Regions from separate parts of the Bacillus salitolerans genome, predicted to be linked through region 3. Evidence: predicted binding sites of a transcription regulator. Region 3 holds the regulator's gene; each other region holds the start of a gene.

Region 1 (3,293 bases), on a different contig from region 3:
ACCAAGTACTAATATTACTACCACTATCATCGCACCTAAAATTAATAATGGGGAAAAGAAAATAACATACAGGATTCCTAGTCCGATTTTACCACCGTACTTCGTATTACTTAATAATCCAATAATTAGTAATATAGGAAGTCCGATAACTACTCCCAAAAGAGGAAGTAGAATGCAAAGAAAAATCCAAAATAGAAATACATAGAGTGCGGTCATATATGGTTGCTCTTGAATTAATCCGATTTGTTCTGCTAAACCGATAAGACCAATCATTTCTAAAAATGGATATACGTAGTCCTTCCAACTAAAAGCAATAAGGAAGAACAATGCGAACCCTAACAATCCCGCTGCTCCTGTTTGCTTTCCTCGTCTATATGCTAATCCTATATTGATACCTTCCAGAATAGTATTAATCATGGTATTCCACTCCTTTTTTCAACAAATATTAAGTATATTTCCTACTTTGATTATACCTAAAATTTTCCTGCCTGATTGCATATTTAAAGCAATTTCCAACATTTATAAAGCCAATAAACGTTGATATAACAACGTTTTCTCGCATTTTGTAAAAACTAAGAATTTTTCTATTTGGTGCATCTCCTAAAAAAAAGCCTACTTAAAGTAGACTAATGAAATCGTATATCAATAATACTTTCAAATGGTAGGGTGCTCGGATTGTCAAGCTTATCAACTATTCGAATAACTTTAGAGACAGGATCTACCGCTTTTACAAAACCAATTTCAAAGCGAAAATCATGGTGATAAAAATAAGTGAAAATAAGCTCTCTTTGATTCTCTAACCCTTCACTTAGAGTGACATTTAGTTCTTCAAGCCTCTGTTCATCCAATACAGGTTTGCTTTTATGAACGTATAATTCTTCCTCCACTTGTCTGAGCATCTGACGGTGTTCGGGCATGAGAAAGGGGGCATACTTCATTAAATTACGATCTCGAATAGTCACTCACTATCACTTTCCTTTAAATCAAGATATTCGCGTAGTTTTTCGTTACATTGTGATTTAAGAGCATATATCCATCTGTTGATATTTCCTGAATACCCTCTGCAAAGATACGGCCAATATACATACTCTTTATCACGGTTTACTCGATCACGAACGACAATTCCTTTTTTTTTCATAGCTGTTTTAAGTTCTTTAATATCCTTCAAAATCCGATTCAAAAGCTTCTCAAAAAATGCTTCATAGATTGTCCCCATCTTAAAATCACTTGCTGAGATTTGGCGTAAATCATGATCAACTACCTTTATAAGTGTAATAAGTACAATATAGTTATCCATCATTAATGTATCTTCAATGGTAGGACCATGTTCAGTGGGTCTATTTTGTTCCATTTTTAGTCCATCCTCTGGGTTAGTATTTCGGAAACATTCCTTATTTTAACTATTAATGTATCATAACAATCAATTACGAACAAGTGTTTGGTTTTGGTGGAAGTATTCTTATCTAGAATGGTTTGTGTTTTGATTCTGTAACTTACTAATTAGAACGAATTTGATTTCTGAGGCTACTTCTTCTTAAACTGTAGTTGAATTGGAAGAGTCAAGGGATTATAAGAAGAAAAAATAATAATTCATCTTCTACTTTTTACATTTCTACGAATAATTCTATGTTTTACATAATATATTTAATGTTTATATCTTTTGATTTCTTGTATTTTGTGTTTTCACCTATCCTAAATATACATATATCAAGCTATATCGACAAAATTCATCACTATTATAGGAGTTAACTCTCACTATTTGTATACTAATCTATCACTAATTAAGGAGTATAACTATCACTATTTATATAGTAATCTCTCACTATATGTGGAGTCTTATTATCACTACTTGAGGAGTATTGAATGTAATTGAAGGTAAAGCTCACTATTTAAGGAGTGATAACAGGTTATTTTATATTATTTCATGTAACTATCACTATTTAGGGAGTATATTTTACTAACTATCACACATTAAGGATTAGATTATTCTATAACTATCACTATTTGGGGAGTATGTTCATATAAATTAGGAATAGTTAGGTGATTTAATCGTAAAATAGGTGTATTTGATGTCATTTTGACTCCTTAAAAAGTGATAGTTAAACTTTATTATTTATATTTAAACCTATATTAAGTGATACTTTTTATAAACTATCACTATTTGGGGGGTGTTTGACTCATCAAATAGTGATAGTTAGTTATAGGATAAGAAATTCCTATTATCTCGCTGTTCCTTTTTGACTCCTTAAAGAGTGATAGTTTAAATTTATTTGTATGAAATTTCATGAAATAAGTGTGTATTCCTTAAACTATCACCATTTAGGGAGTCTCTGACACTTCGAAAGGTGATAGTTATTATTTCCCTGAAATACATTTAGTTCTATGTCCTTTTGTTACTCCTTAAAGAGTGATAGTATAATTTTATGTATGTATTTCCCCTTAAAAAAGTGTGTTTTTAACCGAACTATCACCATTTGAGGAGTAGAAATATATGGATAGGGTTCTGTATAGTAAAGGTGAGGTGATAGTTATGGCGAAAAGTGAACAACTTTCTTGGGAAGAAGAATTAACTACGAGAATATCCCCTGAATATATTGTTAGCCAATCGAATCGATTAATTGAAACACCGCAAGATCTAAACTTGCAAGAACGTCGAATCATTCTAACATTAGCTTCTCTTATTCAGCCTGACGATGAGGATTTTCGCCTTCACAGAATAAAAGTAAAAGATTTAGCTGACATATTAGGTATTCAAGAGAAAAACTATTATCGAAAAGTACGTGAGATTGTTGTAGGGCTCCAACAGAAGATGCTGAGAATTGCAACTGGAGAGAAGGAGCTTCTAATAAATTGGTTATCTAGTTCAGAGTACTTTATGGGCGAGGGCGTTGTAGAATTGGAGTTCTCCACCAAGCTGCGTCCATTTTTAGTTCAATTAAAAAATGAGTATACACCTTTTAAGCTTAGGAATGTACTTCGTTTGCGAAGTGAATATTCTATGAGAATGTATGAGTTATTAAAACAATATGAGAAGATACATAAACGTGAAATCTCATATGCAAAGCTTAGATATTATTTATGTATTCCAGATGATAAATATGAACAATATGGACACTTTAAAAGTAAGGTTTTATTAAAAGCTCAAGAGGAGCTGAAAGAAAAAACCGATATTTCTTTTTCATTTGACGAACTAAAAAGAGGAAGAAAGGTAGTAGGTTTTAACTTTTACATAAATAGTAACACCCATTTCATTGAAGATGTTGCAAACAAGGAAGAGTTTAAAGATGATCCAT
Region 2 (3,293 bases), on a different contig from region 3:
GTTTTACATGCTCTGGAAGCATCATTGAGGTCCATTTAATGTTTCCACGATCTCGAATCATTCGACTCCTCCTCCCGTTTTACGTTTTGTGTCCACCGATTAGCTTATTTCGATGTCTTGCCGTTCCTGCATTTGTATAGGAAACCGCACGCAGGATTGAACTGGATCCGTACTTAGAACGAATGGCATCCATCGTGTATCCAAGTGCACGTCTTTTTGGTTTATTCCTATCAAATAAATTGAGCTGCATCTGGTCATCATCTACAATGTTTGATAAAGCAATCGCTATTTTCCGAACGGTTTTCCCGCGGTAATTTTCCTCAAACAGCTCAAGACACACTTTGTACAAATCGAGTGTGATGTTTGTAGGTGAATCAACAGTTCTTGACCGATGAAAGCCCCCACCAAATTCATCTTTACTGTAGCCGATACCAAGACTAACGGTTCTACCCGCTTTTTTATGCTGCCTAGCCCTTCTTCCAACTTCTTCACAAATTTCTAAAATGACATGCTTTACTTCATTTGGGTCTGGATAATCTCTCATTAAAATTTGACTCTTACCAAAACTAATTTGACCTTGCATAATAGGCGCGCCGATTTGGGAGAGGTCCACACCATGTGCATGATAATAGAGCTGGTTTCCCATTACACCAAATTTCTTTTCTAACAGCTCTAACGGATAATTCGCCAGCTGGCCAACTGAAAAAATGCCCATACGATTTAAATTACGCTCCGTTCGAGTGCCGATTCCCCACATTTTGCTAAGTGGGGAGAGGGGCCAAAGTTTGTTCTCTACATCTTCAAATGTCCATTCTGCTACTCCCTTTTTCTTTGCCTCTAAATCTAAACAAAGCTTAGATAAAAGCATATTAGGACCTATTCCAATTGCACAAGGAAGACCATACTCTGCTTGGAGACTATTTCGAATTTTATGGGCGATGGTCGTGGCATCCCCCCAAATCCTCTCAACACCATCCACCTTCAAAAAACTTTCATCCACGCTGTAAGTATGAACCGCTTCCTTCGGTACATATCGATGAAATAGCCGTGTAATCTCAGTTGATATTCGGACGTATGTGCCCATTTTAGGATTGACTAGCTGAATGCGTGGATCCTTTGGTACCTCAAAAAGCCTGGAGCCTGTTTTGATTCCAAACTCTTCCTTCATTTTTGGGGAAGCAGCTAAGACAATGCTTCCTTGCCTGTCTGTATCTCCTACTACTGCTAAATAACATGTCATTGGGTCAAGTCCTAACATCACCGCTGAGCAGCTCGCATAAAAGCTTTTCATATCCACACACAAGATTCTCTCGTGTGGAAATTGACTGTAGTCCACTTTCATTTTCAAACACCTCAATAAGAATGTATGTTCTTATTTTATTCTATTCACTATAATAAGCGAATATACGTTCGTTTTCAAATGGAAAATGAAGGATTCCTGAAGTCACTTCTAGGAGTGGAAGTGACTTCAAGAATCCTTCGGTTTTAATAAAGTCGTTTTTACAATTAAGTGAATGACAATAAAACTTAGACAAAAATCACGAACTAGTTCATCTGTTAAGTCATACACCGTTAAAAGAAAAAATGTGATTGTGCCTAGTGTTAAAACAGAAAGTAAATACACCGTTCTCCATTCGCGTTCTTTCATAATTATTATCCCCCCAGTACTAGCTTCGATATGTAAACATAATCTCCTGCAAAAAATGTTGTCTGGAGAATATAGGTCTAGTATCATTACTTTAAATCGAAACTACGGGGGCAAGCATGAACAAACAGCTTATTGAGAAAATGATCCGAAACTGTTTCTACCAGTATCAACATACGTTAGAAACAGTACCTTTAACACAGCAAGATTATGACACATTATATAAAAAGGTTATAAAGACTTATACAGATGATCAAGATTTACATGATATTGTTCAAGATGTAGTGTATGAATTTTTAACAACAGACATAGAAGAGGATGATTATAAAAAGTAACAATGTTGCTTTATTAAAATTCTCAAGAAAAAATAAGTAAAAATCTCTAAGATTACATGCGTTATTATCATATTACACATTATAAAGGTAATGAAAATGTGCTCAATATCTGTGTTATGTGACCATTCATAATGGACTTAATCAAACATTCTAAACCGCTACTTATTTCCAATTAGAAAAAGCCATTATTCCCTCATAGATTAGTTCTCCATTAATGAAGTAAATAAAGTTATTTTCCTTTTCTTACTATATGTTTTAACAACTATTTGGTAAAATACCCATATAATACTAATTTTTACTTAGATTTTTTAAAGAATTAAAGTAGGATGGTTTAAACATTGATATAAGTAAAAATTAAATTTTTATACTCTTACCTAAGTAGATATAGATTAGGATATTGATCATGACATTTATTTTAGCTCATTCTTTTGGAGGGAATATGACAAGACTAACATATGCAAGCTTATTAAATAAAACATTAGAAATCAATGCGAGTGAAGGTAGCTTAACAGCTTACAAATTTATAACCAAATACGCAGATCAAGTAAAGGGTAACAAAGCCCAGATTTTTAACTTTCGATATTGTTTAGCAAGTTCATCTGGATTAGAGCAAGAAGCTTTGTCAATATTACGTGAAGCTATCATCGAAAATGGATATTGGTACAGTTACGACTACATTTCTCAAGATGATGATCTAAAGAATCTTCATAAATATAAGGAATTTCAAGATATGATGCAAATTTGTAAGGAACGGGAGGTAACTGCCCAAAGATTAACTAAACCGCAACTGAAGGTTGTACAATCTGAAAAAAATTCTGAAGTAGAAACCGTTATTGTGGCACTCCATGGCAACCAAGAGAATATAGATATAACTGAGCCTCGCTGGAAGTTGCCTTCTCAGGAAACCATTTTAGCTCTACCACAGTCTTCAAGTATTGCATTTTCTGATGCTTATATGTGGGATAATGTTGAACAAGGGACAAAAGAATTAAAGGATCACCTTACTTACTTAAGTGAAAACTATAATGTAAGAAAAGAAAAGGTTATTGTTGGTGGTTTTTCAGCAGGCGCAAGAGTAGCATTAAAAGCTATTCTAAATGATGAAATTGAGTGTAAAGGATACATCCTCATGGGACCTTGGTTACCTGAAATTGAAGAATGGGAAGTCTTACTTGACCGATTAAAGAAAAAAAATAGTAAGGGATACATCATTTGTGGTGATAAAGACCAAGATTGTTTTGAGGGTACTGAGAAATTCGTTTCATTACTAGAAAAGAAGGAAATACCATATACATATACTATTATTGAAGGAT
Region 3 (3,293 bases):
TAAACCAGCTTGGATTTTTAGGATTGTGATTCATAAATTTCGTCCATAATGTATATGCCATTGGAGCAGCCCCCATTGGCATCCCTGGGTGACCAGAATTCGCCTTTTCAATTGCATCGATTGACAATGTTCTAATAGCGTTAATAGATAAATGATCGATAGTTTCTGTCAAATTCAACATCCTTTCTAATTAAACTAATATGTTTTTATAGATTGGCTTATTCTTATATATAGTATATCAATGATAAGAACAAAATTAATGAAGATTTTTTCTCTGTGCTTTACTTTTCTTTAACTTTTCTGGGGTAACATCTGTTCCTTTTTCATCAACAACCTTTATAGAATGTAAATGATCTACCATTTGACCTCTAAAAGCTTTTAAATATTCTTCCCTAAGACTTTTCTGTTCTTCCATTTCTTCCTTTGTTAACCCAACTTCTTTTGATTTCTTCGATAGATGGTTAATTCTAGCTAATTTTTCCTGTGATAGCATTTTTAGTATACTCCTTTACTTCGGTCTTAAGCATATACGTATGATACTAAAAGAACCTGCTTGGAATCAAGCAGGTTACATTTTTCATCTAATTAATGAGCTTAATGAGCGACTGATCCATCAGCGACAAGTAAAACTGTATCTGATATATGTTCCTTTTTAACAGGTATTACAATCCTTTCACCCGCAACAATAAGGTTTCCGTCAATGTTATTCTTTTCTTCGACCCATTTAATAAACTGAGTCGTCGCTAAACCATGTTGATCTGCAAACTGTTCAGCAACATCCCATAACGTATCCCCAGAAGATAGCTGAATAAACAAGTACTCTTCTTCTAGTCGACTATCTTTATTGATATAGGAAGAAACAAAGAAAATAGAAAAAATTGTGAACAGGAAAAGTATATAGAATGATAGATTCATCATTTTTATTTTCATATAAGCGACCCCCAAAAATAGAATGTATGTTCTTATATGATTAATTTAATACGAACATTTGTTTTTGTCAATCATTTTTCTCGAACTTATGTTTGTATATTTGTAGTAGGCATGGTATACTGTTTGTAATTATATGGAGCTATTGGAGTGTTTTACTATGAAGAAACTATCAAAACGACAACAAGATATTTTGGAGTTTATTAAACGCGAGGTTCAGCTAAAGGGTTATCCACCTTCTGTTCGTGAAATTGGAGAGGCCGTTGGCCTAGCATCTAGTTCCACCGTCCATGGTCATCTCGCAAGATTAGAGAGTAAGGGATTAATTCGAAGAGATCCTACTAAACCAAGAGCTATTGAAATTCTTGATCAAGACAATATTGTTCAGCCTGTTTTTAATGGATCTGTTATTAATGTACCGATTATCGGGAAAGTAACTGCTGGACAACCCATTACTGCGGTAGAAAATATAGAAGATTTCTTTCCTATACCTGACCGGTATGTAACACCTGGAGAAAATGTATTTATGTTAGAAATTATGGGTGATAGCATGATTGAAGCTGGGATATTTGACGGAGATCTCGTACTTGTCCGTCAACAGAAAACAGCCAATAACGGGGATATTGTTGTTGCTATGACTGAAGAAGATGAAGCAACAGTGAAAAGGTTTTTTAAAGAGAAAGACTATATTCGTTTGCAACCTGAAAATTCCAGTCTTGAGCCAATTCTATTAAAAAGTGTTTCAATACTGGGTAAAGTCATTGGTGTCTATCGAACATTACACTAAGAAGAAAAGTCTTGGAAAACCCAAGACTTTTGTCATTCTTTTCTAACAAACAATCTATTTACTACACTTTTTGCATTAATAGAGCAATGGATCTGATTCAATGATATCAAGCGTTAAATGCTCCTTCGAGGATAAATCGATTTCATAAGGTACAATTTTTTGGTTATATTCATCTCGAATGATCCTTACTTTTGGTCTACCTACCGAATGAAAATTATAATCCGAAATAATTCCTATCCTGCCATCATTCATTTTCACTGTTAATCCTTGAGGGTAAATTGCAATACACCCTTTAAATAATTGAATTTGTTTACTTTCAAATTGGGAGCCACTACCAGCATACAAAATTTCTAATGCTTCATGTGGCAAAAAAGGCGTCCGATAAGCTCGATGACTTGTCAATGCACTAAATACATCTGCAACACTAATAATTTTTGCATAACTATGAATTTCAGTTTCTTTTAACCCTCTTGGATATCCCGTTCCATCTAATTTTTCATGATGTTGAAGTGCACAATGTGAGACAGTCATTGGAATTTCATGAATTTTACGTAATAGATCAAACCCCAGTTCTGTGTGTTTCTTCACATATTCATATTCCTCTTCTGTTAGTTTTCCAGGTTTATTTAATACCTCATGGGAGATAAACACCTTTCCTACATCATGTAACATTGCACCTAATCCGATTTCTTCAATATTTTTTAGTGGCAATCCATTCTCAATGGCTAATTGACATGCATATATGGTCACATTTAAGCTATGCTGGTAAATATCATTTCCGTGAATTTTTGTAGTAGCCAATAAATTAATAACTGTTCTGTTTTCTGAAAGGCATGATAATAAGTCCTTAAAAACTTTTTGCAAGCTTCGGATTGCTCTTCCTGTCTTCATCATTCCTTGTAGGTTGCTACCGCTTGTATCCTTTAGTTCAGCGATAGTGTTTAAACTATCTGTAATTACATTGACTGCTTCTATACGAAGCCTCTCAGGAACTGATTCAACAATTTCTATTCCTTGCGAAAGTTCATCTTCTATATAGACAGAATAAATATGAAGTTTTTTAAGTCTCTGGATTAAGCGATCAGAAAGTTCAGTCCCTTTAGCTAGAAGAACTCTTCCATTTCCATCATAAATCGATTGCCCTAACATCATTTTTGATTCACATCGTTCTAGTGGTACTAACCGCATATCTATTCTCTCCTAAGTATGATTCGTCCCGTATCCTTTGATAAACCTTGATGAAGTACTTTCTTTTATGAAAGGATTTATTTTCACTAAATGTCTACTATACAATATTCTTCGACATAAAATGACGAATTCCTTGCTACATTTTTAATAATTCTGTTCTCTATTACACATCATTTAATTCTCTGTAACATACATTCTTTTCACAGAATTCAGTTTTTTTCAGAACAAAAGTCTCAGGGGGCCCCCCTTAGCCTAAGGCAGAGCAAATGTTCTGTCATGAAAAAAAGGGTGGTGTTCCCTTTTATTCATGACAGGTTAGTTGACCAAGGAAAAAGTGATTTTTCTTTTCCCCCTCGAGTAGGATGAAATGGCAAAGATCGTCGCCATTTCA

Evidence for each region. The regulator LexA, encoded in region 3, represses DNA repair genes until DNA is damaged. The targets are predictions, from matches to a motif close to CGAACATATGTTCG.
Region 1: ACFSCX_RS06890 (YhjD family protein) is a predicted target of LexA. The motif match lies at 1,428-1,441, and genes of this name have one in related genera.
Region 2: ACFSCX_RS19735 (Y-family DNA polymerase) is a predicted target of LexA. The motif match lies at 1,400-1,413, and genes of this name have one in related genera.

What each region holds. Positions count from the first base shown of each region.
Region 1 covers NZ_JBHUEM010000005.1:176,848-180,140, forward strand. The annotation lists gene ACFSCX_RS06880 (hypothetical protein) at 1-417, opposite strand, end outside; gene ACFSCX_RS06885 (YolD-like family protein) at 627-962, opposite strand; gene ACFSCX_RS06890 (YhjD family protein) at 959-1,351, opposite strand; gene ACFSCX_RS06895 (replication initiation protein) at 2,492-3,293, shown strand, end outside.
Region 2 covers NZ_JBHUEM010000046.1:126,335-129,627, reverse strand. The annotation lists gene ACFSCX_RS19740 (YolD-like family protein) at 1-61, opposite strand, end outside; gene ACFSCX_RS19735 (Y-family DNA polymerase) at 80-1,342, opposite strand; gene ACFSCX_RS19730 (hypothetical protein) at 1,469-1,648, opposite strand; gene ACFSCX_RS19725 (YqzH family protein) at 1,765-1,980, shown strand; gene ACFSCX_RS19720 (alpha/beta hydrolase) at 2,420-3,293, shown strand, end outside.
Region 3 covers NZ_JBHUEM010000003.1:674,096-677,388, reverse strand. The annotation lists gene tkt (transketolase) at 1-172, opposite strand, end outside; gene ACFSCX_RS04955 (DUF896 domain-containing protein) at 257-493, opposite strand; gene yneA (cell division suppressor protein YneA) at 595-930, opposite strand; gene lexA (transcriptional repressor LexA) at 1,088-1,714, shown strand; gene ACFSCX_RS04940 (HD-GYP domain-containing protein) at 1,790-2,902, opposite strand.